Alloyangia pacifica: one gene and its partner. The protein of the gene in region 2 interacts with the protein of the main gene of each other region in a pairwise test. Links are inferred from orthologs where the notes say so. Each region holds a gene or a part of one and is shown on either strand. Other genes may lie near its edges.

Evidence for each region.
Region 1: the proteins of CEW88_RS11190 (region 2) and CEW88_RS05770 interact in binary tests that used the Escherichia coli proteins (3 or more experiments, as listed by UniProt). The link is inferred for Alloyangia pacifica from one-to-one orthologs.

Annotation. Positions count from the first base shown.
Region 1 is NZ_CP022189.1:1,190,735-1,205,296, reverse strand. Bases 5,420-8,323 are described here. They hold CEW88_RS05770 (BolA family protein), read right to left. Parts: upstream 7,049-8,323; coding sequence 6,791-7,048; downstream 5,420-6,790. Other genes in these bases: msrB (peptide-methionine (R)-S-oxide reductase MsrB), read right to left, coding at 8,132-8,323; CEW88_RS05765 (DnaJ domain-containing protein), read left to right, coding at 7,121-7,747; CEW88_RS05775 (DUF4177 domain-containing protein), read left to right, coding at 6,344-6,760; CEW88_RS05780 (benzoate/H(+) symporter BenE family transporter), read left to right, coding at 5,420-6,042. In the rest of the region: CEW88_RS05805 (glucan biosynthesis protein), read right to left, coding at 150-1,763; CEW88_RS05800 (TetR/AcrR family transcriptional regulator), read right to left, coding at 1,904-2,497; CEW88_RS05795 (carboxymuconolactone decarboxylase family protein), read left to right, coding at 2,662-3,231; CEW88_RS05790 (DUF6525 family protein), read right to left, coding at 3,250-3,513; CEW88_RS05785 (GTP-binding protein), read right to left, coding at 3,510-4,730; more of CEW88_RS05780, read left to right, coding at 4,867-5,419; more of msrB, read right to left, coding at 8,324-8,614; CEW88_RS05755 (anti-sigma factor), read right to left, coding at 8,706-9,398; CEW88_RS05750 (sigma-70 family RNA polymerase sigma factor), read right to left, coding at 9,395-9,898; cobaltochelatase subunit CobS, read left to right, coding at 10,166-11,152; CEW88_RS05740 (aspartate/glutamate racemase family protein), read left to right, coding at 11,350-12,045; CEW88_RS05735 (hypothetical protein), read left to right, coding at 12,042-12,383; cobaltochelatase subunit CobT, read left to right, coding at 12,477-14,354; CEW88_RS05725 (aminopeptidase P family protein), read left to right, coding at 14,542-14,562. UniProt on the Escherichia coli protein: Transcriptional regulator that plays an important role in general stress response. Has many effects on cell morphology, cell growth and cell division. Acts by regulating the transcription of many genes, including dacA (PBP-5), dacC (PBP-6), ampC and mreB.
Region 2 is NZ_CP022189.1:2,312,095-2,326,553, reverse strand. What follows is about bases 690-3,490. They hold CEW88_RS11190 (ABC transporter permease), read right to left. Parts: upstream 2,773-3,490; coding sequence 1,606-2,772; downstream 690-1,605. Other genes in these bases: osmF (glycine betaine ABC transporter substrate-binding protein OsmF), read right to left, coding at 2,793-3,490; CEW88_RS11195 (ABC transporter ATP-binding protein), read right to left, coding at 690-1,609. Outside these bases: CEW88_RS11200 (ABC transporter permease), read right to left, coding at 1-677; more of CEW88_RS11195, read right to left, coding at 674-689; more of osmF, read right to left, coding at 3,491-3,698; CEW88_RS11180 (hypothetical protein), read right to left, coding at 3,830-4,189; CEW88_RS11175 (HpcH/HpaI aldolase/citrate lyase family protein), read left to right, coding at 4,441-5,292; CEW88_RS11170 (NnrU family protein), read left to right, coding at 5,332-5,877; CEW88_RS11165 (DUF1737 domain-containing protein), read left to right, coding at 5,898-6,101; CEW88_RS11160 (MaoC family dehydratase), read left to right, coding at 6,101-7,132; sdhC (succinate dehydrogenase, cytochrome b556 subunit), read left to right, coding at 7,400-7,795; sdhD (succinate dehydrogenase, hydrophobic membrane anchor protein), read left to right, coding at 7,810-8,181; sdhA (succinate dehydrogenase flavoprotein subunit), read left to right, coding at 8,197-9,999; CEW88_RS11140 (hypothetical protein), read left to right, coding at 9,999-10,307; CEW88_RS11135 (succinate dehydrogenase iron-sulfur subunit), read left to right, coding at 10,317-11,096; CEW88_RS24745 (hypothetical protein), read left to right, coding at 11,284-11,445; CEW88_RS11130 (hypothetical protein), read left to right, coding at 11,529-11,726; CEW88_RS11125 (urea carboxylase-associated family protein), read left to right, coding at 11,896-12,756; and 3 more genes.

The DNA of each region.
Region 1 (14,562 bases), 1.1 Mb from region 2 along the record:
GCCTGCCCGTCCCGGCGGGCTGGCGCTTTGCCATCATAGTACTGCGCTCGTAGGTATTCCGGATTTCGCTGGGATAAAGCGCAGACCACGATTGTGGCAGCGCCACCCCACGGGCAGGCGCGCACCCGGCTACCGCCTCACTTCCTCTACTACCCCCGCGCCGCGAGCAGCGCGCGCAACTGGCTCGGGAAGAGCTGCAGGATCAGCGTCTCCGACATCGCCTCGCCCTCGTAGGAGACATAGGTCCGCAGGTCGATCGGCTCATCGTCCTCTGCCGCGATGGCCGAGAAATCGAGATCGAACATCGCCCGCCAGTTCTTGGTGCTGACCACCGGGTAGGCGACCTCGCCCGAGATTTCCCCGCGCGAGGCGGTGACCACCGGGAGCGCGCCGGAGCTGCGGTCCAGCGCCTCCATGCCCAGCCCGTCGAAGTCGCAGACGATCTTGACGGTGTCCGCCGGGCGCGGCTGCCCGGGGATGCCCCCCCTGCCCATGCGCACGGCGATGAAGCGCGCCGCCTGCGGCGGCACCGGGCAATCCTCGAGCCAGGTGAGCTGGTAGTTCAGGCTGTAGGAGCTGCCCGCCGCCGCCGGCTCGGCCGGTGTCCAGAAGGCGACGATATTGTCGTGGATCTCGTCATCCGTCGGCAGCTCGACAAGCGTCACGGCGCCCTCTCCCCAGCCCTCCTGCGGCTTGATCCAGGCCGAGGCACGGCGCTCGTAGAACACGCCGTCATCCTCGTATTCGCCGAAGTTGCGCTCGCGCTGCATCAGCCCGAAACCGGCCGGATCGGTGGCGCCAAAGGCGTTGGCCATCGCCCGTGGCGGGTTGTTGAGCGGGCGCCAGATGCGCTCGCCGCTGCCGGTATGGATCTCGAGCCCGTCGCTGTCATGCACCTCGGGGCGCCAGTCGGCGGCGACATGGCGGTTGTGCTTGCCGAACCAGAACATCGAGGTGAGCGGCGCGATCCCCAGCCGTTCGACGTCGCCGCGCAGGAAGATCTCGGCCGAGACGTCCTGGATCACCCCGTTGTCGCGCCGCGAAGCGATGCGGTAGGCGCCGGTGGCGCGCGGGCTCTCCAGCAGCGCGTAGGTGGTCATCTCGCCGCCCTCGCCCTGCTCGAGCCAGAAACGGGTGAAGCGCGGGAATTCCTCGGGGCCGTCGGGGATCGCCGTGTCCATGGCGAGCCCGCGCACCGACAGGCCGAACTGACCCGAATACCCCGCCGTGCGCCAGTAAGACGCGCCGAGGAAGGCCATCCAGTCGAGCCTCGTCTGCGGATCCTGCACGGCAAAACCGGCGAAGCCCTCGGTCTTCTCCAGCCGGTTGGCCGGGTTGCCCTGCGGGATCTCGAAGAGATCGCGCGAAAAGGGCACCTCGCGCGCGGTGCCTTCCTCGAGCGCGTAGACATGTACCGGCTCGGGGAAGTAGCGGCCCGGGAAGAAGAAGCGCACCGGCTGCGCCGTGCCCTGGTCGGCCCAGAGCGCGCGATCTTCGCGGAAGCTGATCGCGCCGTGGGCGTCATAGTCGATCTGCTGCAGGATCTCGGCGTCGGGCACCGCCATCGGGGTGAACGCCTCCTTGGCGAGACTCGCCGCCAGCTCGCGGAGCGTGTCGAAGGAAAAGGGCTTGGGCGGGCCAAGCGGGATACCCGAGGCGATGGCGCCGCTCTGTGCACGGGCAAACTCGGGCAGCAGGCTGAAGGCGCCGCTGGCAAGAGCGGAGGCAAGGAAAGCGCGGCGGTCGAGCAGGTCAGCGGACATGCGGGTCTCCGAGAAACTGTCATTCCTGAGCAAATTTGGCACTTTTCCGCGTCGCAGCAATTGCATTTTCCCGGGATGGGCGAGGCTTTGCCGATTTGACGCCGTTACGTCAAATGGACGTCACTCGCGGGCCCTGCGGCTCACGCCAGCGCGCGGGCCTCGAGACCGCGGGCGATCTCCTCGGCAAGCTGCGCCACCCTCGCCCGCGAGTCAGTGCGCTGCGCATAGGCGCGCAGGCCAAAGATATCGACCTGCAGCCGGCTGGCGAGCTGCTGCGGGTCGGCTTCCGGCGCGATCTCGCCGCGCTCCTGCGCCTCGCGGAAGGCGCGGGCAAACATCGCCTCCATGCCCCGCATCAGCGTCTCGGTCTGGACCCGCAGCGTGGCATCGTCGTCGGGTGTCTCGAGCAGGGTCTTGACCAGCATGCAGGCGCGCGACGGACCGGAGTCACCAGCGCAGCCAAGGCGCCGGACGTGGTTTGCGAGCCCCTGAAGGCGGCTCGGCGCAGCCGCGAGGGTCTCGAGGAACTGCGTGCGCGACAGCTCGGCATAAAGCGCCAAGGTCTCGGAAAACAGAGCTTCTTTCGAGCCGAAAGCCGCGTAGATCGAGCCCGGCCGCATGTCGAGCGCCACCTCGAGATCCTTGAGCGAGGTGGCGTGGTAGCCCTTGGCCCAAAAGAGCTCGAGCGCCTTGCCCAGCACGTCTTGCCTGTCGTGTCGTGCCTGTCTGGCCATGCGCGTATCCGTCTCCCGTTCCCGTCTCACCCGGCCGTTCGTCGCGGCCGGATCTCGCCGGGCTGGACCAAGCAATGAGATATAACTTGAGCAAGCACTCAAGTAAAGCTACCCCTCCATATGCAAATTGAGCAATCGCTCAAGAATCAGAGGGAGAGATCCAGATGACCGAGTTCACCCGCCACACGCTCGACACCGCCCCCGAGGCAAGCCGCCCGCTGCTGGAGCAGTCGCAGAAAGCCTTCGGCCGCCTGCCCGGCCTGCACGCGGTGATGGCCGAGGCGCCGGCACTGCTCGACGGCTACAAGCAGCTGCACCGGCTGTTTGCCGAGGAAACCAGCTTCGACAAGGACGAGATCACCGTGGTCTGGCAGACGATCAACGTCGAGCACGCATGCCACTATTGCGTGCCAGCACACACCGGCATCGCCAAGATGATGCAGGTGGATGACGCCATCACAAACGCGCTGCGCGACGAGACCCCGCTGCCCAACGCCCGGCTCGAGGCGCTGCGCGACTTCACCCTGCAGGTGGTGCGCCAGCGCGGCGCGCTGGACGAGCCGCAGGTGCAGGCCTTCCTCGACGCGGGCTACACGCAGCGGCAAATCCTCGAGGTGATCCTCGCTGTCGCACAGAAGGTCATGTCGAATTACACAAACCACCTTGCGAACACCCCGGTCGACCAGGTGATGCAGAAGTTCGCCTGGGAGAAAAAGGGCGCCACGGCAGCCTGAGGGCGTAGCGGGCCGGGGTCAGAGGCGCCCCGGCCCGCCTGCCAGCCGCTCGAGCTGCCCGGCCTCGATCGCGCTCAGCCGGGCCGCCGCGGCGTCCGCGCAGCCCGTCCGGGCAAGCGCCCCGCGCCAGGCGCGCAGGGCCGAGCGCGGCGACCAGGGCAGTGCTGCCTGCGCCAGCCAGGCACGCAGGTCGGGCGGCAGCCGGTCGTAGGCAGACATGACATCCCCTTCGCGGCGACGGGTCGGCGCGGCCCCAAGGTTGCGCTGTCCGCCCGCGCTCATGCCGCCCGCGCCTCGCGCCACAGCGGGAAGGGATCGGCCAGCCCTTCCCAGCGGAGGGGCTCAAAGCTCTTCTCGGGCACCAGCGCCGCATCGAGCGCCTCCGTGATCTTCTCCCGGTCCACCCCAGCGCCGATGAACACCAGCTCCTGCCGCCGGTCGCCGTAGGGCTCTTGCCAGTGCTGGCCCAGATAGTCGCGGAAGGCGGCATGTTCGGGCATCCGCTCCGCCGGGACACTGGCCCACCAGCGCCCCATCGGGCGCACCGAGCTGAGCGCGCCAGCGAGCGAGAATTCCGCCAGCCAGTCGGGCCGCGTGGCGATCCAGAAATGCCCCTTGGCCCGGATCACCCCCGGCAGCGGCCCGTTCAGCACCGCGTGGATCTTCTCGGGCACGAAGGGCCGCCGCGCCCTGTAGACGAAGGAGGACACGCCGTATTCCTCGGTCTCGGGCACGTGGTCGGCGAACCCGTAGAGTTCCTTGGCCCAGAGCGGGTGCGCGTGTGCCGTCTCGAAATCGAAACGCCCGGTGCCCATGATGCGGCTGGGGTCAACGCGGCCATAGTCGGCCTCGACGATCTCGGCATCGGGGTTGAGCGCGGTGATGATGAGCCGCGCCGCAGCCCGCGCATCCTCGCCCGCAGTCGCGACCTTGTTGAGCACCACCACGTCGGCGAACTCGATCTGATCGACCAGCAGATCGACCAGCCTGCGCTCATCCGTCTCGCCGAGGCTCTCGCCGCGGTCGGCAAGGAAGTCGTGGCTGGAATAATCGCGCAGCAGATTGGCGGCATCGACCACCGTCACCATCGTGTCGAGCCGGGCGATGTCCGACAGGCTTTCGCCCGCCTCGTCGCGGAACTCGAAGGTGGCGGCGACAGGCAGCGGCTCGGAAATCCCGGTGCTTTCGATCAAGAGGTAATCGAAGCGCTTCTCGGCGGCGAGCCGGCGGACCTCGGTCAGCAAGTCGTCCCGCAGGGTGCAGCAGATGCAGCCATTGGTCATCTCGACCAGCGTCTCTTCGGTCTGCGACAGATCCGCCCCGCCCTCGCGCACGAGATCGGCGTCGATGTTCACCTCGGACATGTCGTTGACGATGACCGCGACGCGGCGGCCCTCGCGGTTGTTCAGCACCTGGTTCAGCAGCGTCGTCTTGCCCGCCCCCAGAAAGCCCGAGAGCACGGTGACGGGAAGGCGCGGATCGACGGCAGGGGTGGACATGGGCGGGCGCTCCTGATTCGTTACGTTATAACGTTTCAAATACCTCACCCCCGGCGCCGCTTGCAACCCTGCCCCCGGCTTGCCAATCGGCGGCGCCCTGCCTAAGGCGTTAAAGACGCAACGTTAAGGACCGACCATGGCACGACCCTCCGGACGACCCGGGCCCGACCTGCAGAACGTGACGACCGGGGCCATGGTGGCGATCGTCGGGGTGTTCAGCTCGTTCCCGATCGTGCTGCAGGGGCTGACGGCAGTGGGCGCGAGTCCCGAACAGGCCGGGGCCGGGCTGGCGGCGGCGGCGATCTCGATGGCGATCGCGGGCATCGTGCTGGCCTGGTGGCGCCGCGAGCCCGTCTCCTGCGCCTGGTCGACCCCTGCCGTGGCGCTGCTCGCCGTCTCGCAGCCGCTCGCGGACGGTTTCGCCGGGGCGGTGGCGGCCTTCATCGTGGCGGGCGGGCTGATCACGTTGGCCGGGCTCTGGCCGGCGCTGGCGCGGCTGGTGACCTCGGTGCCGACGGCGCTGGCGCAGGCGATGCTCGCTGGCGTGCTGGCAGGGCTCTGCATGGCGCCTTTCCGCGGGCTTGCCGAAGCGCCCGAGGTGGCGCTGCCGATCCTGTTGAGCTGGTTCGTCGTCGGGCGGGTGAAGCGCATCCTCGCAGTGCCTGCCGCGGTATTGGCGGCGTTTGGGGTGACGCTCTGGGCGCATGACTTCTCGTTGCCGATGACCGGAGGCTGGATGAGCCACCCGGTGTGGGTCGCCCCTGTCTTCTCGCTCGAGGCCGTCTTGAGCCTCGGGGTCCCGCTCTTCGTCGTCACCATGGCCACGCAGAACATCCCTGCCGTCGCGGTGCTGCGCAGCTTCGGCTACACGCCGCCCCCGGGCCCCCTGCTGGCGGGGGTCGGCGGGATCTCGCTGCTGACCGCACCCTTCGGCAACCCGGCGACCTGCCTCGCGGCGATCACTGCCAGCATGTGCGCCAATGCCGACAGCCATCCCGATCCCTCCCGGCGCTATTGGTCGGCGGTGATGGCCGGGGTTTTCTACAGCCTTTTCGGGTTCTTCGCCGTGGCGGTGACCGCCGTCGCCGCGCTTGCCCCGCCAATGACGCTACAGGTGCTCGCGGGCGTGGCGCTGTTGCCGGTCTTTGCGAGTTCGGCAAGCGGCGCGCTGCAGGCCGAGCAGAGCCGCGAGGGCGCCGCGGTGACCTTCCTCGTAACCGCCTCGGGCATCACCCTCTGGGGGCTGGGCGCGGCGGTCTGGGGGCTGGTGCTGGGCGGTATCGTGCTTGCGGTGCGGCATCGGAAAAGCTGAACATTCGCTGCGGGTTATCGCCTCGGTTGCAAAATGCGCGCCGCCCCTTTCAATGCCGCGAAAAGTGCTTAGCTCGAGTCGCTGTCGGGGCACCGTGAGGCCGCGATCCCGCCCCCAGCATTGTTCGGGGTCACGGGGAAAGTCATTTGTTTCGGGCTATTCTTCCCGATTTCATGACGCAACCGGGAGATGCGCTTCGGCGTGCTCCCGGTCTTTAACCCGGTCTTTACTTGCCGCCCCCTGCGCCTTACCCAATTGTTGAACATTGCGGTTCAGCGAAAAGGGAAAGGGGCGCGTCACGATGAAAACCCATGAGTACAAGGTGATCCCCGCCCCCACCAAGGGAGAAAAGGCCAAGGCCGCCAAGGGCCCCGAGGGCCGCTTCGCCGTGTCCATGTCGCGGCTGCTCAACGAGATGGCCGAGCAGGGCTGGGAGTACATCCGCGCCGACATCCTTCCCAGCGAAGAGCGCAGCGGGCTGACCTCGACCCAGACGGTCTGGCGCACGCTGCTGGTCTTCCGACGGCCGGTGCCGCAGGCTGCTGCGGTCACGCCCTTCCGGCACGAGCCGGTGGTCGCCGCGGTCGCGCCGCCGCCGGCCGCGCCCCTGCCCGCCGCGCCCGAGGTGACGGCCCCCGAGCCGGTTGCGCCCGAGCCTCTCGCCGAGGAGGAGGCCTCCGACAGGCCCGCAAAGAGCGACGCCGACAAGGTGAACTGACACGACCCGGCCGGTCGCGCCGCGCGCGGCTCAGCCCTGCAGGTCCAGCGACAGCGCGTGGATCGCGCCCACCAGGTCGCTTCCCAGCGCGGCATGCACGGCGCGGTGTCTCTGGATGCGGCTCATGTCGGCCAGCTCCGCCGCGCGCATGCGCACGTGAAAATGGCTCTCGCCGCCCTCTTGGTAGCCGGCATGGCCCACATGCTTTTGACTTTCGTCGAGAACCTCCAGTTCCGATGGGTGGAAGGCCCCTCGCAGCCGGGTTTCGATCTCGTTCGCTCGCGACATTTTTGGCTCCTGCCTCTTCAAACTCGGTCAGGATTGTCTAAACTCCCTCGTCCGAGTCGAAAAGGTGAGACCATGAGCAGACCCGACCCCTTCGGTTTCGACATGTCGATTAAGTCGGCTAAGAAAAAGAACCCGCGTGGCCGGCGCGGCATGACCGGCGAACAGGAGACCTCCACCCGCGTGTGCGAGCACGAAGGCTGTGAGGAACCGGGCAAGTTCCGGGCGCCCAAGGCGCCGGACGTGCTCGATGAATTCAAGTGGTTCTGCAAGGATCACGTGCGCGAATACAACAACCAGTGGAACTTCTTCCACGGCAAGACCGAGGCCGAGATGAACGCTCAGGCCACGTCGGACAAGGTGTGGGAGCGCAAGACCAAGGACTACCGCGACCCCGAGCAGCGGGCCTGGGCCCGCCTCGGCATCGAGGACGCGCATCAGGTGCTGGGCGCCAATGCCACGCGCAACCCCGGCCGCAAGGCGCCGGGCGGCGGCCGGCGACTGCCGCCGACCGAGAAGCGCGCGCTCGAGATCCTCGAGGTCGAGAGCGCCGAGACCAAGGCCGACGTGCGCAAGGCGTACAAGAAGCTGATCAAGGTGCTGCACCCGGACATGAACGGCGGCGACCGCTCTCAGGAAGAGCAGTTGCAGGAAGTGGTCTGGGCCTGGGACCAGATCAAGGACAGCCGGAACTTCAAGTGATTTACGGGCCCCGCGGGGCCCGTTTTCGCGAGGGCTGCCCTGCAAGGTCGCGGACCCTGCGCTGCGCCGCTGATGGCGCTCCGAAGGAGCCCTCGAACGCCGCCCCCAAATGCACAACCCAAATGCACAACCTATTGGTGTGAAATTCTCGACACATGCCCCAAGGTTGTGCTAGCCTCCTCGTGTCGGACGCTTTTCGCGGCCGATTGAAGGCGACGCGAGCTCCCTGTCGTGTCCACTCACGGACCAAGTCGGCCTGCACACCGCTCCCCCTGGTTGTGCAGGCCCCTTGGGACGCGAGTCCCCGCAGCCTCCGCACCCGACCCGACCGGCGCACCCGGCCGGGTCGGGATCCATCACGGAAACGCCGCCTGTTCGCCGTGTCTAGCCCTGCCCTTGTGCTGTCTTACCCGGCACGAAATGCAGCGCGATGCCGTTGATGCAGTGCCGTTTTCCCGTGGGCGGCGGACCATCGTCGAAGACATGCCCCATGTGCGAGCCGCAGCGGCGGCAGTGGCACTCGGTACGCGTCATGAAGAACGAGCGGTCGGCCCTCAGCCCCACCGCGTCCGGCAGCGCCTCGTAGAAAGAAGGCCAGCCGGTGCCGCTGTCGAATTTCGCCTCCGAGCTGTAGAGCGGCAGATCGCAGCCCTTGCAGTGAAACAGCCCGGCGCGCTTTTCCTTGTCGAGCGGCGAGCTGAAAGCGCGCTCGGTGCCCGCCTCGCGCAGCACCTTGTACTCTGCGCGTGTCAGGCGGCTGCGCCATTCCTCGGGGCTACGGGTGATCTCGAAACGCGCTTCGGCGCGGGCCCGCCCGCGCCATGCCAACGTCGCCGCGAGACCCGCGAGGACTCCTCTGCGTCTCATGGTCTCCTCTCCTCTTCCTCCATTTCCAGAGATGCGCCTCCGACCCGACCGCGGTCAAGCCGCGGGCTGTCACACCGCCGTGACACCGCCCTCACCGGGGCGAGAGCTGCCCCAGCGCGATGACCGGGCCGGTGGGACGCCCCGTGGCAGACCCCCCCGGGGGCTCCTCGGAGAGTGCAATCGTGGCCCCGGGGAGCTGGCTCCGAAGCGTCGGCGCCACCGAAAGCGACGTCACCGCCTCGGCCCCGAGCACCCCCAGAGAGACCGGCGCGCCTGCGCTGTCCGACAGGAGCCACAGTTCCAACGCCCGGTCCAATGGAGCCTCGCCGGTCTCGCGCGTCACCGTCAGGCTCTGGTCCCGAGGCGCGTAGTCGGCCCGCAACGCGATCCCCTGCGCCTCCGCGACCAGCCGGGCCTGCAGCTCGGGCCCGGCGCTGCCCGGCGTCAATACGCCCGAAACCAGCGCCGCCCAGGCGATCCCCGCCGCCGCCACGGCCCCGAGAAGGTAGGGCAGCACCTGCCGCCAGAGCGCCGCACGGGGCGGACCATGGGTCCGCGCTTCGATCTGCGGCCAGAGGTGTTCAGGCGGCGTGACCTCGGCGATATCGGCGGTGAGCGCGGCGAAGCAGGCCTGCCAACTGGCCACCTCCCGGCGGAGCCCGGCGTCGCGCGCCAGCAGTCCCTCGAAATCCCGACGCTCGGGCTCGGGCAGCAGACCCAGCACGTATTCCGCCGCACTCGCCTCCACGCCCTCGGGCGGGTCCGGCTGCGGCGGGCCGCTCATCGGCTCAGGCAATCCCGCAGGGCCATCAGACTGCGCCGCAGCCAGGTCCTGACGGTGTTGAGCTTGACCCCGGAGGCCTCGGACAGCTCGGCATAGGTGGCCCCCTCGAGATAAGCGCGGCGGACCATCTCGGCGCGATCGGGCGGCAGTTCCTCCATGCAGAGCGCCAGCGCCGCCGCCTCCGCCCGCGCCTCGGCCTGCTCGGCGGGGCCCGGCGCCGGATTGGCAAGCCGCTCGTCAAGCTCGATCGGCTGCACCGCCCGCTCAACGTCGCTGCGGCGGCGGCGGTCGACGGCGGCGTTGCGCGCCATCGTGATCAGCCAGGTCATCGGCGAATAGCCGTTCACCCGGTAGCTGCCGGCATTGTTCCAGAGCTTCACGTAGGTGTCCTGCAGCGCCTCCTCGGCCTGGGTCCGATCCTGCAGCACCCGGAGGCAGACGCCGAAGAGCTTCGCCGAGGTGCGCTCGTAGAGCCGTGCAAAGGCGGCACGGTCGGCCATGGCGACGCGCGCGATCAGATCCTCGAGATCGGAATGGGGGGAACTCGCCACGTACCGCGCCTGCCTTTTTTCCGTACTGTTCATAGAGTAGTGCCCGATGCGGCGGCGGCGCAAACACAAACCGTGGCAATTTCACCTTCGCCCGCGCGGCGCCCGCGACGCCCTGCCGGGCCCGCGACAAAGCCCGCCGCCGCCCCCTTGCCCTTGCCCGCGATATGGGGCACGACGGTCCACGAGAATTTCTAACGACCGGACAGGGGCACGACCATGGCGGATGGCACGATCGACATCAATGCGAAACCCACCGAGGAAATCTCGGTCCGCGAGGTGTTCGGCATCGACACGGACATGGTGGTGCACGGCTTCCCCGACCGCACCGACCGCGTGCCGGATCTCGACAGCACCTACAAGTTCGACCCCGACACCACGCTGGCGATCCTCGCGGGCTTCCGCAACAACCGCCGGGTGATGATCCAGGGCTACCACGGCACCGGCAAGTCGACCCACATCGAGCAGGTCGCCTCGCGCCTCAACTGGCCCTGCGTGCGCGTCAACCTCGACAGCCACATCTCCCGGATCGACCTGATCGGCAAGGACGCCATCAAGCTGGTCGACGGCAAGCAAGTCACCCAGTTCCAGGAAGGCATCCTGCCCTGGGCGCTGCGCAACCCCACCGCCATCGTCTTCGACGAGTACGACGCGGGCCGCGCCGACGTGATGTTCGTGATCCAGCGCGTGCTGGAGACCGACGGCAAGCTGACCCTGCTCGACCAGAACCAGGTGATCACGCCGCACAAGTACTTCCGCATCTTCGCCACGGCGAACACCGTCGGACTCGGCGACACCACGGGTCTCTATCATGGCACCCAGCAGATCAACCAAGGCCAGATGGACCGCTGGAGCCTGGTCGCGACGCTGAACTACCTCAGCATCGACGCCGAGGTGAACATCGTCCTGTCGAAGGCGCCGCATTACAACAACGAGAAGGGCCGCAAGACCATCCGCCAGATGGTCACCGTCGCGGACTTCACCCGCCGCGCCTTCATGAACGGCGAGCTCTCGACCGTGATGTCGCCCCGGACGGTGATCGCCTGGGCCGCCAACGCCGAGATCTTCCGCAACGTGGGCTATGCCTTCCGCCTGTCGTTCCTCAACAAGTGCGACGAGCTCGAGCGGCAGACCGTGGCCGAGTTCTACCAGCGTTGCTTCGACGAGGAACTGCCGGAAAGCGCCGCCTCGCTGTCGCTGGCCTGATCAAGCGCAGGAAGATCGACCGGGATGGACCGCAGCCTGGCGCGGCACCATCGGCACGCCAGAGGGGCTCCGCGCCCGTCGACAGCACCGCCGCCCCCGGGGTATCAACGAATAAATGACCAAGGGGGCGCGGTCCGCTACGGACCGCGCCCCCTTGGGGTAGAGGGGTGGGGTAATAGGTTTCGGGAGGACCAACTATGGCTAAGTCCCTGCATATCGGGCTGATCGGCGGCATCGGGGTCGCGGCGACGCTGGTCTACTACCAGCGGCTCTGCGCCGCCGTGAGCGCATTTGGCGCGCCGCTTGAGCTGACGATCGTACAGGCGGACGTGCAGGAGCTGATCCGCAACAACCTCGCCGACAATCGCGAGGCGCAGGCCGAGGTCTACGCCCGGCTGATCGACCGGCTGGCGGCGGCGGGCTGCGACTGCGCCGCGATCACCTCGCTCGGCGGGCATTTCTGTTTCGACGAGACCGAGGCGCGCGCCGCGCTGCCGCTGGTCTCCGCAGTGGCCCCCCTCGATGCGTTTTTCGCCGCCGAGGGGCTGCGCCGCGTCGGCCTGCTCGGCACCCGCGTGGTGATGCGCACGCGTCTCTACGGCCAGCTCGCGCGCACCGAAGCGGTGGCGCTGGATGCCGAGACCGAGGCCCTGGGCCAGCGTTATCAGGAGATGGCGGTGGCCGGAACCTGCTCGGAGGCGGACCGCGCTGCCTTCTTCGATGCGGGACGGAGAATGGTCGAGCAGATGGGCGCAGAGGCCATCGTGCTTGCTGGCACCGATCTCAACCTCGCCTTCGACGGCGCCCATGATCCCGGCTACCGGGTGATCGACGCGCTCGACGTGCATGTCGATCTGCTGGCGCGGCTTGCCACCGGGAGGGCCTCGCTGTGACCCCGCTGCTCGCCGCCCTGATCCTCGCCGCCGGCACCGCGACGGCCGACGGCGAAGCCGCCGCCGATTGCGCCGCACTCTGGCAGGGCGTCGCGCTCGAGGCCGCGGACAACCCCAGCCTCGGGGGCTCGCCGGACAGCGCCAGCCTGCTCGCCAGGCAGTTCAGCCTGGGCGCCGCCGCCGCGGGCCTCACCGGCCAGCCGCTGCGCAGCGCGATCCTGGAGGCCCTGCCCGATTACCGGCTGCTCTATCGTGGCGTCATCGCCGAGGATGCGCAGAGCCGCGCACTCTTCGAACGCCGCTCCGCGGAATGCGCGAGCCTGCTGCGCGGAAGCTGATCCCGGCTGCCGCGGCGGCGGCGCGCAAGACTCTCGGTCCGGCACGCGCATCCCCTCTTGCCAATTCCCCGCCACGGCGCGAAACCTGTGGCCATGGCACGCGACACCGACAACCCCGCAGATCCGTTCAAGAAGGCTTTGGCCGAGGCCACCAAGGTCATGGCCGACGACTCCGAGCTCACGGTCAACTATTCCGTCGACCCCTCCGGCGTCTCCGGTGACATCATGCGCCTGCCGCAAGTGTCGCGCCGCATGACCCGCGACGAGGTGCTGCTGGCCCGCGGCACCGCCGACGCGCTGGCCCTATACCGCCGCTACCACGACGGCGCCACCCACGCCCGCTATGCGCCGCAGGGCGAGATGGCGCGCGAACTCTACGAGGCCATGGAAACCGCCCGCTGCGAGGCAATGGGCGCGCGCGACATGCCCGGCACCGCCGGCAACATCGACGCCAAGATCGGCCACGAGGCGGCGCGCCGCGGTTATGGCCAGATCACCCAGGCCTCCGAGGCGCCGCTGCCGGTGGCCGCGGGCTACATGATCCGCCACCTCGCCACCGGGCGCGACCTGCCCAAGGACGCCGCCCACGTGATGGAACTCTGGCGCGGCTTCATCGAGGAGCAGGCCGGCGGCACGCTTGAGGATCTGCAGACGAAACTGGCGGACCAGTCCGCCTTTGCCCGCTTCGCGCGGCAGATCATCACCGACCTCGGCTACGGCGACCAGCTGGGCGAGGATCCCGACCAGCTCGATGACGAGGCGCAGGACGAGGCAGAGCCCGGCACCGAGGACGAGCAGGAGCCCGATTCGACCGGCCAGGACGACCAGGACCAGGATGAGGCCGAAGCCTCGCCCGAACAGTCGCAGGAGCAGACCCAGGACCAGAGCCAGGCGCAGGTCTCGGCCGACGACATGGCCGACCAGGAGATGGGCGAGGAGGCCGAGCTGCCCGAGGGCGACGCGCCGATGGACCCGCCGCCCCCCGCCCCCGTCTCCGAGGCCGACCCGGGCTACAAGGTCTACGATTCCACCCACGACGAGGAAATCCTCGCCGAGGAGCTGGCCGAGCCGCAGGAGCTGGAGCGCCTGCGCGCCTATCTCGACCAGCAGCTCGAGCCGCTGAAGGGCGCGGTCTCGCGGCTTGCCAACAAGCTGCAGCGCCGCCTGCAGGCGCAGCAAAACCGCAGCTGGGAATTCGACAAGGAAGAGGGCGTGCTGGATGCCGGCCGCCTCGCCCGGGTCGTCGCCAACCCCACCACGCCGCTCTCGTTCAAGGTCGAGAAGGACACCGAGTTCCGCGACACCGTGGTGACGCTGCTGATCGACAACTCGGGCTCGATGCGCGGCCGGCCGATCTCGATCGCGGCGATCTGCGCCGACGTACTGGCGCGCACGCTGGAACGCTGCTCGGTGAAGGTCGAGATCCTCGGCTTCACCACCCGCGCCTGGAAGGGCGGGCTTGCGCGCGAGAAATGGCTCGCCGAGGGCCGCGAGCAGCAGCCGGGGCGCCTCAACGATCTGCGCCACATCATCTACAAGAGCGCCGACTCGCCCTGGCGCCGGGTGCGCGACAATCTCGGGCTGATGATGAAAGAGGGCCTGCTGAAGGAGAACATCGACGGCGAGGCGCTGGAGTGGGCGCACCGCCGCATGGCCGCCCGCCCCGAGGCCCGCAAGATCCTCATGGTGATCTCCGACGGCGCGCCGGTGGACGATTCCACGCTCTCGGTGAACCCGGCCAACTACCTCGAGAAGCACCTGCGCGACGTCATCGCCATGGTCGAGCGCAAGAAGCAGGTCGAGCTGCTGGCGATCGGCATCGGCCACGACGTGACCCGCTACTACGAGCGCGCGGTGACGATCACCGACGTCGAGCAGCTGGCGGGCGCAATGACCGAGCAACTCGCGGCGCTCTTCGACTCCGACCCGCGGGCACGCGCCCGGGTCATGGGCATCCGCCGCAGCGGTTAAGACCACGGGGCCGAGGGACAGGTCCTCGGGCTCCCCGGGTTGGTCCGGCCTGGAAGAAGAGCGCAGGTTGGCCTCGCTTCTTCCAGGGGCAAATTTCCAGGGGTAAACACCCCGGGGTGCAGTGCCGCGACGCGGCAAGCGGGGCAACGCCCCTGCCCCCTTCGACACGATTTCAGGAGACCTCCGCATGTTCCAGACATTCGAGCAG
Region 2 (14,459 bases):
AGCACAGCGAAGAGCCCGACGATCAGCCCGCCCTGCAGCACGAAGGCGGTGTTGCTGGTCAGCAGCCCGGCAATGATCACCTCGCCCAGCGTGCGCGCGGCCACCGTCGATCCGATGGTCGCCGTGCCGAGTGCGATCACCACCGACAGGCGGATGCCACCGAGGATCACCGGCAGGGCCAGCGGCAGCTCGACCCGCCAGAGCCTCTGCCAGCGATCGAGCCCGATGCCGCGTGCGGCCTCCATCGTGCTGCCGGGCAGGGTTGAAAGGCCGGTCATGGCGTTCTCGAAGATCGGCAGGAGGCCATAGAGGAAGAGCGCCACCAGCGTCGGGCCTGCGCCGAAGCCGAGCGCAGGGACGGCGAGCGCCAGCACGGCGACCGGGGGAAAGGTCTGCCCGACGTTGGTGATGGTGCGCGAGAGCGGGCGGAAGGCGGCGCCGGCGGGGCGGGTGACGAGGATCGCCAGCGTCACCGCCACAACAGTGGCCGCGAGCGACGCCACGGCGACGAGACCAAGGTGGCTCAGCGAGAGCGAGAGCAGCGAGCTGCGGGTGTAGATCACCGGGCCATTTTCGGGCGCGAAGGGGGCGAAGGCCGGGGTGAAGGCTTCCGGCTTCAGCACCAGCGCCAGCAGCAGCGCGACGAGCGCCACGCGCAGGAGCATTCCCGGTTTCACGCGTGGCGCTCCGCCCGCGCGCGGATGGCCGAGAGCGTGACCCGCCCGGCAGGGTCGCCCCCGTTCAAGACAGGCACGGCCTCACGCCCGGTCCAGAGACAAGCCGAAAGCGCCTCGCGCAGGGTCGCATCCTCGGGCAGAGCCGGGCCTTCGGCCGCGCCGGGCTCGATCAGCTCGGAGACGGGGATCAGCGAGAGCAGCCGCATGGGCCGCTCGGCATCTCCCACCATGTCGGCGACGAAATCGGTGGCGGGCTGCGCGACGATCTCTTCCGGCGGCCCGTATTGCACCAGCCTGCCGCCATCCATCACCGCGATGCGGTCGCCAAGGCGGATCGCCTCGTCCATGTCGTGGGTGACGAGCATGATGGTAGAGCCGAGCTTGCGCTGGATGGCGCGCAGATCGTCCTGCGCGCGGGTGCGGATGATCGGGTCGAGCGCGCCGAAGGGTTCGTCCATCAGCAGAAGGTCCGGGCGAGAGGCCAGCGCCCGGGCGACGCCGACGCGCTGCTGCTGCCCGCCCGACAGCTCCAGCGGCAGGCGGTCGCGAAACTCGTCAGGCTCCATGCCGAAGAGGGTCAGCAGCTCGTCCACCCGGGCGGAGATCTCCTCCTTCGGCCAGCCAAGCAGCTCGGGGACCGCACCGATGTTGCGCGCAACCGTGTGGTGCGGAAAGAGCCCGTGGCCCTGGATCGCGTAGCCGATGCGGCGGCGCAGGAGGTGGGGTTTTACCGCGTGGGTCGGCTCGCCGTTGATCCGCACCTCGCCCGAGCTGGGCTCGACCAGCCGGTTGATCATCCGCAGAAGCGTGGTCTTGCCCGAGCCCGAGGTGCCCACGATCGCGGTGATCGTGCCGGTTTCGGCGGTGAGAGAAACGGCATCGACGGCGCGGGTCTCGCCGTAAAGCTTGGTGATCTTGTCGATCTCAATCATGTCTGGCGCTCCGGCAGGCGGCGGGTGAGGTCGACGAGGATGTCCATGACGATCGCCGCGACGAGGGCCATGAGGACGGTGGGCAGGGCGCCCAGCAAAATGAGGTCGGTGGCGGTCTGGTTGAGGCCCTGGAAGACGAAACTGCCGAAGCCGCCGCCGCCGATCAGCCCGGCGATGACCGCAAGGCCGATGTTCTGAACCAGCACGATGCGCAGGCCCGCGAGGATCACCGGCATGGCCAGCGGCAGCTCGACCTTCCGCAGGCGTTGCATGGCAGTCATGCCCATGCCGCGGGCGGCCTCGATCGCGGCGGGAGGAGTTGCGGCGAGACCGGTCACGGTATTGGCGACCACCGGCAGCAACGAATAGAGCACCAGCGCGAGGAAGGCGGGGGCAAAGCCGATGCCGGCGATGCCGAACGCCTGCGCGGCGGGGTAGGTTGCGGCCACCCAGCCGAGGATCGGGATCATGATGCCGAACATGGCGAGCGAGGGGATGGTCTGGAGAAAGCTCAGGACCGGCAGCATCGCGCCGCGCAGAGCGCCGTTACGGTGGCACAGGATGCCGAGCGGGAAGCCGATCAGCGCCGCCGCGCCGAGCGAGCCGAGCGCGAGCGCGACGTGGCGCAGGCTGGCAGTGCGGAACGCGTCCTTTCGGCTGGCGTATTCCTGCATCACCGAGAGGTCCGACAGGGCGCCGGACCAGAGCAAGGCCGCGAGGGCGGCGAGCAGCACCGCCAGCAGCCCGGCGCGGGCGCGGGGGCCGGGGCGGAGCTGAGAGAGCGCGTCCGCCATCAGCAGCATCAGCACCAGCAGCAGGCACCACGCGCCCGCTCCGGGCGACACGCGCGCAAGATCCCCTGCCCCCTGAAGCTGCGCCGCCGCCCCCTGCGCCATCAGAAAGACGAGGCCGGCAAGGCCGATCAGGCTACCACCGAGGCGGCGCAGTGGCAGGGCAGAGGGGATGCCGAGCACCAGCCCGGCGGCCAATGCGAGCGCGCCAGGTACGATCGCGCTCGGTGGGGCGCTGTCCCAGAGCATCACGCTTTCTCCGGCGACGATCCGGTTGGCGCGCAGCGTAAGGAGCGGCAGGGCCAGTGAAGCCAGCCCCAACGCGGCGAAAAGCAGGCCGGGCGCAGAGAGACCCCGCCCGGCACGCATCATCTGCCGCTCCGCGAGCGCGATCAGTCCAGCACCCCGGACTTGGTGAGATAGTCACGGGCCACCGCTTCGGCAGGCTCGCCGCCGACCTGGATGCGACCGTTGAGCTCTTGCAGGGTCTCCATCGTCAGGCCTTCGAAGATCGGGTTCAGCACCTCGGGGATCGAGGGATATTCCTCGAGCACGGCGTCGCGGACGATGGGGGTGGGCTCGTAGACTGGCTGCACGCCCTTGTCGTCCTTCATCACCTTGAGCCCGGTCGCGCCGACGCCGCCGTCGGTGCCGTAGACCATGGCGGCGTTGACGCCCGAGGTGCCCCGGGCCGCGGCCTGGATCGTCGCCGCGGTGTCGCCACCCGAGAGGATCACGGTCTGGTCCTCGGACAATTCGAAACCGTAGGTCTCTTGCATGGCGGGCAGCACCGCGGGGGAGGAGACAAACTCGGTCGAGGCGGCGAGCTTCACGTCGCCTCCGCCCGACACCCAGGCACCGAAGTCACTCATCGTGTCGAGGCTGTTCTCCTCGGCCAGCGGCCCGGTCACGGCGATGGCCCAGGTGTTGTTGGCGGGGGCGGAGCTGAGCCAGGTAATGCCGTTCTCTGCGTCCAGCTCCTTGGCGCGGTCGTGCGCCGCGGCGGCGTCCTTCCAGGTGTCTGCGTCGGCTTCGTTGAAGAAGAAGGCCGCGTTGCCTGTGTACTCGGGGTAGATGTCGATCTGACCCGCCAGGATCGCCTCGCGCACCACTTGGGTTCCGCCCAGTTGCAGGCGCCGCTCGACGGGCAGGCCCGCATCCTCGAGTGCTAGGGCGATCATGTTGCCGAGCAGCCCGCCCTCGGTGTCGATTTTCGACGAGACGGTGATGTCGGCCTGTGCTGTGCCGGCAAGCCCCGCGGCGAGGCTGGCGGCGGCGAGAATATGTGTGCGGATCATGGCGCGTCGGGCTCCCTTCCGTTGCGTCCTGTCGACTATGACAGAGTTCCGCTTAGAAACTAGGATAGGACGGGCAGAGGCCAAGTCTTCCGCGGAATTTCCGGGGGCGTGTGGTCTTCGGGTCGTGCGCCTCAGGCATCGCTTTCCTTTGGTGGGAGATGTTCGGCAAGGGTTTCAAAAGCCTGCCCGCTGGCGACGAGACATGTGACGCCTTGGCTGGAGGTGATGGTGATCGTCCATGTGCCAGTCTCGTCGGAGGCGAAGACCTCCATCACCGCGTTGTCGCTGCCGAGGCCGATGGACTGCCGCGTCTCGCCATAGGTTTCTGCGAGTCGGGCAATCACCACGTCGCGCGGGCCGCAAGCGCGGCTCTGAGCGGCTCCGGCAGAGGGCAGGGCGGCGAGCGCCGCGCAGAGACCTATCAGCAGCAGGCTGCGCCGTGAGCAGCCGGGCCCCGGTGCGTGGCTGGTGGGGGTGGGATGTGCCGTCATCGGCTTTCCTTTCAGCGGGATGGTCCTTTCAGCGGGGGATGCCGGTGCGACTGGATCGGCGCTGCCAGCCGAGGGCGTTGGCAGGGCGCTGCCCTTGATTTCCGAGCCTGCGCGGCAATCCCGAAGGATTGGTAAAGGATGCGGCCGCGGTTAAAATGCGTTGTTCTTCTGCGCCGCGGCATGAATGCACTTGCAGTTTTTGGAAAACAAATGCATCACTGACGCAATATTATTGCTCTACGGAGGAAGGCATGGATCTCGCGCTGCGGCCCTATCGCTCGGTACTTTACATCCCCGGCTCGAAGGAGCGGGCGCTGGACAAGGCGCGTGGCCTCGCGGTGGATGCGATCATCTTCGACCTCGAGGATGCCGTGGCCCCGTCGGAAAAGCCCGCCGCGCGCGAGACGCTCGCCGCCGCGCTGGGCGTAGGGGGCTATGGCAAGCGCACGCGGATCGTGCGGATCAACGGGCTCGACACCGACTGGGGCGAGGCCGATGCGCGTGCAGCGGATAGCATGGATTGCGACGCCGTGCTGCTGCCCAAGGTCGAGGACCCCGCACAACTCGACGCGCTGGCGGAGCTTACCGCAAAGCCGCTCTGGGCGATGATGGAGACGCCGAAGGGCATGCTCAACGCGCAGGCGATTGCTGCGCATCCGCGGCTGGCGGGCATGGTCATGGGCACCAACGATCTGGCCAAGGAACTGAACTCGCGCTTCCGCGCCGACCGGCTGCCGATGCTCACCTCGCTGCAGCTCTGCCTGCTGGCGGCCAAGGCCTCGGGCTGCGTGATTGTCGATGGTGTCTACAATGCCTTCAAGGACGACGAGGGGCTGCGGGCCGAATGCGACCAAGGTCGCGACATGGGCTTCGACGGCAAGACGCTGATCCACCCGGCGCAGGTCGAGATCGCCAATGCCGCCTTCGCCCCGACCGAGGGCGAGATCGACCTGGCGCGGCGGCAGATCCACGCTTTCGAAGAAGCCGAGGCCGCGGGGCAGGGGGTTGCCGTCGTCGACGGCAAGATCGTCGAGAACCTGCATGTCTTCACTGCGAAATCAGTGCTCGCCAAGGCGGAAGCCATTGCCGCCATGGGGGCTTGAGGGCAGGCTCGGGCCGAACACGGCACAAGGAGACCCCCAATGCTGCTTCTGATTCTCGGCGTCGCGCTCTGGTGGGCGGCGCATCTGTTCAAACGCTTTGCTCCCGACGCGCGGGCCAAGATGGGCGACAAGGGCAAGGGTGCGGTTGCGCTTGCGCTCGTTGCCAGCGTGCTGCTGATGATCTTCGGCTATCGCATGGCCGATGGTGCCTTCTTCTACGGGCGCACCCCAGCCACCGTGGGCATCAACAACCTGCTGATGCTGGCGGCGCTCTACTTCACCTCGCCCGGCCCCAAGAAGGGCGCGCTCTTTTACAAGATGCGCCACCCGATGCTGACCGGCTTCCTGCTCTGGGCCATCGCGCACCTGCTGGTGAACGGCGACGTGCCCTCCTTCGTGCTTTTCGGCGGGCTCGGGATCTGGGCGGTGGTCGAGATGAGCACGATCAACCGCAGCGAGCCGAACTGGACGCCGCCCGCCAAGGGGCCGATCAAGAAAGACCTGATCTTCCTTGCGGCCAGCGTCGTGCTGCTCTTCGTGATCGGCGCGATCCACACCTGGCTCGGCTATCCCACCTTTGGATGACAACTACCGGAACTGACCCCATGAAAATCTACAGACTGCTGACCGAAGACGACACCTCTGCCTTCTGCCACAAGGTCTCCGAGGCCCTGAGCAAGGGCTGGGAGCTTTACGGCAGCCCGACCTACGCCTTCGATGCCGCCAACGGCGTGATGCGCTGCGGGCAGGCCGTGACCAAGGACGTCGACACGCCCTACACCCCGGACATGAAGCTGGGAGCGCAGTGATGGCCAAGACCAACCCCGGTCGTTTCTTCGAGGAGTATCGCATCGGCGAGGTCATAGACCACGCCGTGCCGCGCACCGTGTCGGGCGGGGAAAGGGCGCTTTACCACGCGCTCTACCCGGCCCGGCATGCGCTTTACTCGTCGGATGACTTCGCCCGGAGCGTTGGTCTGCCCGGCGCGCCGCTGGACGATCTGGCGGCGTTCCATCTGGTGTTCGGCAAGACCGTGCCGGATGTCTCGCTGAACGCGGTGGCGAACCTCGGTTATGCCGAGGGACGCTGGTTGAAGCCGGTTTATCAGGGAGACACGCTGCGCGCGTCCTCCGAAGTGATCGGGCTCAAGCAGAATTCGAATGGCAGGTCCGGTGTCGTCTGGGTCCGCACGCGCGGCACCAACCAGCGCGGCGAGACCGTGCTGGAGTATTGCCGCTGGGTGATGGTGCGAAAGAAAAACCTCGACGCGCCCGCGCCCGAGACGGTGCTGCCCGATCTGAAAGAGGTTCTGGCGCCCGAGGATCTGGTGATGCCCGAGGGGCTCGACTTCACAAACTATGATTTTACCCTCGCCGGAGAGCCGCACCGCTGGGGCGATTACGCGGTCGGAGAGCGGATCGACCACGTCGACGGGGTGACCATCGAGGAGGCCGAGCACATGCTCGCCACCCGCCTCTGGCAGAACACCGCCAAGGTGCATTTCGACGCCACCCACCGCGAGGACGGGAAGCGGCTGATCTATGGCGGGCACGTGATTTCGTTGGCGCGGGCGCTCAGTTTCAACGGTCTGGCGAACGCGCAGATGATCGCCGGGCTCAACGGCGGGGCGCATGCAAACCCTTGTTTCGCCGGGGATACGGTCAAAGTATGGTCCGAGGTTCTGGATCGCGCCGAGACCCCGGCGCCGGGCGTCGGTGCGCTGCGGCTGCGGTTGGTGGCGGTCAAGGGCGGCGCGCCCTTCGCGCTCAAGAGCGAGGACGGAAGATACCTGCCGGAGGTCCTGCTCGACCTCGACTACTGGGCGCTGATCCCGCGCTGATCTGACGCCTCGGCGCGACTGGGCGCGGTGCTTGAGTCGCGGTGCTGCCCCGCAAAAATCCGAGTTAAATACTTGGGAATAGGGCGACTCCGCGGAAGCCTCCGTTAGCGCCATAAATGTGATCACACTTGAAAAAGCGTGATCACATATTCCGATCATTTTTTGGAATTGGGTGGAAAAAACACGCTCCTGCGCCGTGCACCCGCGTGACAGGGCGGGGCAAGAGGCGCTAGAACCCGGCCACAAGGGAACCGAAAAGGACAAGCCATGGCTGAAGAGAACCGGATCCAGCGCCCGCTCTCCCCCTTCATGATCGGGCCGTATTACAGACCGCAGCTCACCTCCATGAGCTCCATCCTCACCCGCATCACCGGCAACGCGATGATCGTCGCGGTCTTCCTCATCGTCTGGTGGCTGCTCGCTCTGGCCGCAGGGCCCGAGGCCTTCGCCACGGCCGAATGGTGGATCACCAGCTGGGTGGGCAACCTCGTGATGTTCCTCTCGCTCTGGGGCATCTGGTACCACTACCTCGCGGGCCTGCGGCACCTGATCTTCGACGCGGGCAAGGGGCTCGACATTCCGACCGCCGAAAAGCTCGGCTGGGTCTGCATCTACGGTTCGGTGGTTCTGACCATCCTGACCGTGATCATCTACTGGATCTGAGGGAGGCGACAGACATGCGTTATCTGACCGACCGCAAGCGCGCCGTTGGCAAAGGCTCGGCCCATTCCGGCGCGGAACACCATTGGCACATGATCGTCAGCGCCGTCGCGCTCGCCTTCTTGGTCCCGACCTTCCTCTTCATCTTCGGCAACGCGCTCGGCTCCGGCTACGAGGCTGCGCTGGCGACCTTCCAGAAGCCCTTCGTGGCGATCCTGACCGGCCTCGTGCTGGTCGTCGGCCTGCAGCACTTCCAGAAAGGGGCCCGCGTGATGCTCGAGGATTACACCTCGGGGACCACGCGCAAGCTGCTGCTCATGCTGGTTGTCGGCCTGTGCTGGTCGCTGACCGCCGCCGGCCTCTTCGCGCTCGCCAAGATTGCCCTCTGAGAGAAAGACTGAAAGATGGCTGCATACGAATACGAGACGCATGATTATGACGTCGTGGTCGTGGGGGCCGGCGGCGCCGGCCTGCGCGCCACCCTCGGCATGGCAGAGCAGGGCCTTCGCACCGCCTGCGTGACCAAGGTCTTCCCGACCCGCTCGCACACCGTCGCGGCGCAGGGCGGCATCGCCGCCTCGCTGGCGAACATGGGCCCGGACAACTGGCAGTGGCACATGTACGACACGGTGAAGGGCTCCGACTGGCTCGGCGACACCGACGCAATGGAATACCTCGCCCGGTCCGCCCCCGCCGCGGTTTACGAGCTCGAGCACTACGGCGTGCCCTTCTCGCGCACCGAGGAAGGCAAGATCTACCAGCGCCCCTTCGGCGGCCACACCACCGAGTTCGGTGAAGGCCCCGCCGTGCAGCGCACCTGCGCCGCGGCCGACAGAACCGGCCACGCCATCCTGCACACGCTCTATGGCCAGTCGCTGAAGAACAACGCCGAGTTCTACATCGAATATTTCGCGATCGACCTGCTGATGGAAGACGGCGTCTGCAAGGGCGTGCTGTGCTGGAAGCTCGACGACGGCACCTTCCACGTCTTCAACGCCAAGATGGTCGTGCTGGCCACCGGCGGTTACGGCCGGGCCTACTTCTCGGCCACCTCGGCACACACCTGCACCGGTGACGGCGGCGGTATGGTGGCTCGTGCGGGCCTGCCGCTGCAGGACATGGAATTCGTGCAGTTCCACCCGACCGGCATCTACGGCTCGGGCTGCCTGATCACCGAGGGCGCCCGCGGCGAAGGCGGCTACCTGACCAACAAGGATGGCGAGCGGTTCATGGAGCGCTACGCGCCCCAGTACAAGGACCTCGCGCCGCGCGATTACGTCTCGCGCTGCATGACCATGGAAATCCGCGAAGGCCGCGGCGTGGGCGAGCATGGCGACCATATCCACCTGAACCTTGCGCACCTGCCCAAGGAAGCGCTCGCCGAGCGTCTGCCGGGCATCTCGGAAAGCGCGAAGATCTTCGCCGGCGTGGACGTGACGAAAGAGCCGATCCCGGTTCTGCCAACCGTGCACTACAACATGGGCGGCATTCCCACGAACTACTGGGGCGAGGTGCTGAACCCGACCGGCGAGAATCCGAACGCTGTCGTGCCGGGCCTGATGGCCGTGGGCGAGGCGGGCTGCGCCTCGGTGCACGGGGCGAACCGCCTCGGCTCCAACTCGCTGATCGACCTCGTGGTCTTCGGCCGCGCCGCCGCGATCCGCGCCGGCGAAGTGGTGGACCGTTCGGGCGCCGTGCCGACCGCGCCGAAATCGCAGATCGACAAGGCCTTCGACCGGTTCGACGGCGTGCGCAACGCCTCGGGCGCGATCCCGACCGCCGAGCTGCGTCTCGAGATGCAGCGCACCATGCAGGCAGATGCCGCCGTGTTCCGCGCCTCCGAGACGCTGAAGGACGGCAAGGAAAAGATGACCGAGATCGCCGGCAAGCTGGGCGACATCAAGGTCACCGACCGCTCGCTGATTTGGAACTCGGACCTGATGGAAAGCCTCGAGCTGACCAACCTCATGCCGAACGCGATCGCGACCATCGTGGGTGCAGAAGCGCGGCACGAGAGCCGCGGCGCCCACGCGCACGAGGACTTCGCCAACCGGGACGACGAGAACTGGCGCGTGCACACCATCAGCCGCGTCGAGGGCAACAAGGTCGAACTCAGCTACCGCCCGGTGGTTGTCGACCCGCTGACCACCGAAGCCGAGGGCGGCATCTCGCTGAAGAAGATCGCGCCGAAGGCACGGACGTTCTGATGCGCGCGGCTCTCGGCCTCGTCCTCGTGCTGGCGGCCTGTTCGCCCCAGACGCAAGACCAGATTGCGCGGCAGGCCGCGAAATCGACGGTCGCCCGCGTCGTGGCGGACAAGTACCCCGGCCTGCCGGTGGAACCGGCGCTGGATTGCGTGATCGACAATGCGTCGTCCACGCAGATCTACGCGCTGGCCGCCGACAGCGTCACCGGGCCGACCGCGAGCACCGTCGAGGTGGTTTCCGACATCGTCTCGAAGCCCGAGACCCTGACCTGCCTGGCAGCCGAGGGGCTGCCGGCCCTCATCCGATAGGAGAGCGACATGGTTCAATTCACACTTCCCAAGAACTCCAAGATCCGCACCGGCAAAACCTGGCCGAAGCCCGAGGGCGCGACCAACGTGCGGGCGTTCAAGATCTACCGCTGGAACCCCGATGACGGCGAGAACCCGCGGGTCGACACGTATTTCCTCGACATGGACAAATGCGGTCCGATGGTCCTGGACGCGCTGATCAAGATCAAGAACGAGATCGATCCGACGCTGACCTTCCGCCGCTCCTGCCGCGAAGGGATCTGCGGCTCCTGCGCGATGAACATCGACGGGATCAACACCCTCGCCTGCATCTACGGCCTCGATGAGGTCAAGGGCGACGTGAAGATCTACCCGCTGCCGCACATGCCGGTGGTCAAGGACCTGATCCCCGATCTGACGCATTTCTATGCCCAGCACGCCTCGATCATGCCCTGGCTGGAAACCAAGACCAACCGTCCCCAGAAGGAGTGGCGGCAGTCCATCGAGGACCGCAAGAAGCTCGACGGTCTTTATGAGTGCGTCATGTGCGCCTCGTGCTCGACCGCCTGCCCGAGCTACTGGTGGAACTCCGACCGCTACCTCGGCCCGGCGGCACTGCTGCACGCCTACCGCTGGATCATCGACAGCCGCGACGAAGCCACCGGCGAGCGCCTCGATCAGCTCGAGGACCCGTTCAAGCTCTATCGCTGCCACACGATCATGAACTGCGCCAAGACCTGCCCGAAGGGTCTGAACCCGGCGAAAGCGATCTCCGAGATCAAGAAGATGATGCTGAACCGGCACGTCTGAGCCAGAGCGCCGCGCAATCCCGAAACGCCGTGCCCGCAGGGCGCGGCGTTTTTTCGTGCCCGGTCTCGCGGTGCACCGTTGCGCTCAGCGCAGAGCGTGGTTGCAGCATCGGCGGGTGTGCCACCCTGCGCGAAGCCCTATCTAGGGAAGCGGACGGGAGGAGATCGAGAGATCAAGGATTGACGCTATGACCAGCACCGCTGCAAAGACCGATACCACCGCCCGTGAAGCCCTCGACGCGCTCGAGCAGGCCTTCGCCTACTACCAGCCCGAGCCCGTGCTCGTGCAGGTCGCGCACAAGGATGTGACCGCCGATCTGGGTACGCTGGACTATTACCGCGCCGCCTGAGGGTGGTTGCCGGCGGCGCCTCGCGCTAGGGTTTTGACCATGCGCCTCGCCTGCCAATCAAGCCCGACTGACCGAGGCCCCCGATGATCTTCGCGGGGGTCTTTGTCGTTGCGGTGATCGTGCTGCTGGTCTTCAACTACCGCCACGGCGACACGCGCAAATGCCGATGGCGCGAACGCCGCGGCGCGGGCGAGAGCAGCTGGACCTGTGTGCAGTGCGGCGCCACCACCACGGGGCCGCGCGGCCAGACCCCCGACATCTGCCTGCGCCAGACGAACTGAGGCCGACGACGGTCGGGGCAGGGGTGCCGGCGCAGGGCGCGAGCGACAGAGCGAGCACTGCCGCCGTCCCCTTTCGGGGCCTCCCCCATGATATTTGCTCTTAGGAGGTGGGGCAGGCTTGCGCCTCGCGGGGGCGGCGGGTCTTCTGATGGCAAAGAGGAGCCACAGGATGACCGAGACCCCAATCGCACCGCCGAAGGACGCCGAGGCCCGCCGGGCTGTGCCCCCGGTGATCTGCTATCCCACCGAGACCCTGCCCGTGCCGGATATGGCGCTCTACCGCGCGGCGCTGGCGCAGGCGGAGCTGGTTGAGACCGTTGTCGCTGCGCCGCGCGAGGCTTGTGCCTTCCGGGTGCCCGCGGGGGGCTTCTTTCGCATCCGCAGCGTCGAGGCGCCGCAGGTGGGCGATCTCAACCTGTGGAATGCCGCGGACCTCTCGGAGCGCTTCTATTCGGGCAAGACGCGCGCGCTGCATGGCACGCATCTGACCACCGGCGCGCGTATGTGGTCGAGTTTTCCCGACCTGCGGCCCATGGCGACCATCGTCGAGGACAGCCTCGGCTGGTACGGCATCGATGAATACGGCGGCTCAGTGCATGACGTGATCGGAACGCGCTGCGATCCGCACACGCATCACCTGTTGAGCGGCGGCGATCAGTACCACCATTGCTGCCATTCCAACCTGACGCGGGCACTGGCGGGGGCGACGGGGCTCTCGGCCGAGGCGGCGGCGCGCGAGGTGCATGACGTGCTGAACGTCTTCATGTGCACTGGCTTCACCCGCGACACCGGCCAGTACTTTATGAAGGCGAGCCCGGTTCGCCCCGGCGATTTCCTGACGTTCTTCGCCGAGATCGAGCTGCTGGGCGCGCTGAGCGCCTGTCCAGGTGGCGATTGCGCCAGCGAGCACAGCTCGGACAGGGCGCGTTGCGCGCCGCTGGAGGTGGACATCCTGAGAGTGCCAGAGGGCGCGCTGGAGGGCTGGCAGCCGCCCGCGCGCAACGGGTACGACCGCAGCCACGGCATGTGACCAGGCCCGCGGGGAGAGCTGGCTGGTAAGGCTGGGAAGGATCAGCCGGGCGGGCGCTCTGTCCCGCCCGCACCTCAGGCGAAGGCTGCCTCGAGCGCGATCTCGACCATCTCGGCAAAGGAGCTTTGGCGCTCTTCCGCCGGCAGGGCCTCATGGGTGAGGAGATGGTCCGAAACGGTGAGCACGGCGAGCGCACGCACGCCGTGGCGCGCCGCGAGATTGTAGAGTTCGGCCGCTTCCATCTCGACGCCGAGGATGCCGTGACGGGTCATGATCTCGGTCAGATCGGGGCGTTCGTCGTAGAACACGTCAGCGGAATAGATCCCGCCCACATGGGTTTTCGCTCCGATGCGCGCTGCGGCCTCGGCGGCGGCGCGCAGCAGGCCGTAATCGGCGCAGGGTGCGAAGTTCACCTCGCGGAAGATGCCCCGCGACGGGGTAGACAGGCTGCTGGCCGTCATCGCAAGGATGACGTCCCGCACCGAGACACTGTGCTGCATCGCGCCGCAGGAACCGATCCGGATCAGGGTCTTCGCCCCGTAGTCCCGGATCAGTTCGTTGGCGTAGATGGACAGGCTCGGCATGCCCATGCCGGAGCCATGGACGGAGACCCGGTTTCCTTTCCAGAACCCGGTGAAACCATACATGCCGCGCACCTGGTTGACGCAGTCCGCGTTTTCCAGAAACGTTTCAGCCACCCATTTCGCGCGCAGTGGATCGCCGGGCATCAGAACCGTTTCGGCGATATCGCCGGGCTTTGCTCCGATATGGACGGTCATCAGAGCGCGAGATCTTCGAGCGATTTGCCCTCGTCAAGCGCTTCGATCACCCAGTTCGGTTTGCGACCACGACCGGTCCAGGTCTGCGCCGGATCGGACGGGTTTGCGTATTTAGGGGCGCCTTTGGAGCCCTTGGTGCCGCCAGCGGCAATGATTTCGTCCAACGAGTATCCGAATTCCTTGGCGACCTGCTCGGCTGCGCGCTTTGCTTCCGCCTTGCGGCGCGCGTCTATGGTAGCCAGAGCTTTATCCACGTCGGCCTTTAGCTGCTTCAACTCGTCCTTGGACAGGGTATCAAGGTCAATATTCACGATTGTCTCCGTTTTCTGTGCCAATAAAATTGGCTATCCGGAGCTATTCCGCAAGTGCACGCTTTGTGTCAATTCTAGATTTTGTATAAAGAGGCTATTGACCACTCACAGTCACCGTGAGCCGCCTGTTCTTTTTGCTCTTCTTCTGCGGGATTTTACGCTATTGCGCGGCGACGCTCTCGGGATCCGCGAGGGTGATGATGTCCTGCATTATCTTGTTCAACTCAAAGTCTTTGGGCGTGTAAACGCGCGCAACGCCGCAGGCGAGAAGCCGTTTGGCGTCTTCGTCGGGGATGATGCCGCCAACCACCACCGGAATATGCGCAAGCCCTTCAGCGCGCATTTTTTCCAGAATATCGGAAATCAACGGAATGTGACTACCCGAAAGAATGGAAAGCCCTATGACATGCGCGCCAGTGCGGGCTTGCGAAACAATCTGTTCAGGAGTTAACCGAATTCCGTCATAGTCTATCTCCATGCCACAATCGCGCGCCCGGAAAGCGATCTGCTCGGCGCCGTTCGAATGCCCGTCGAGACCGGGTTTTCCAACGAGAAAGCGCAGGCGGGTGCCCAGTCGGTCGCTGACCGCATCGACTGCGGCACGCAGGTCCTC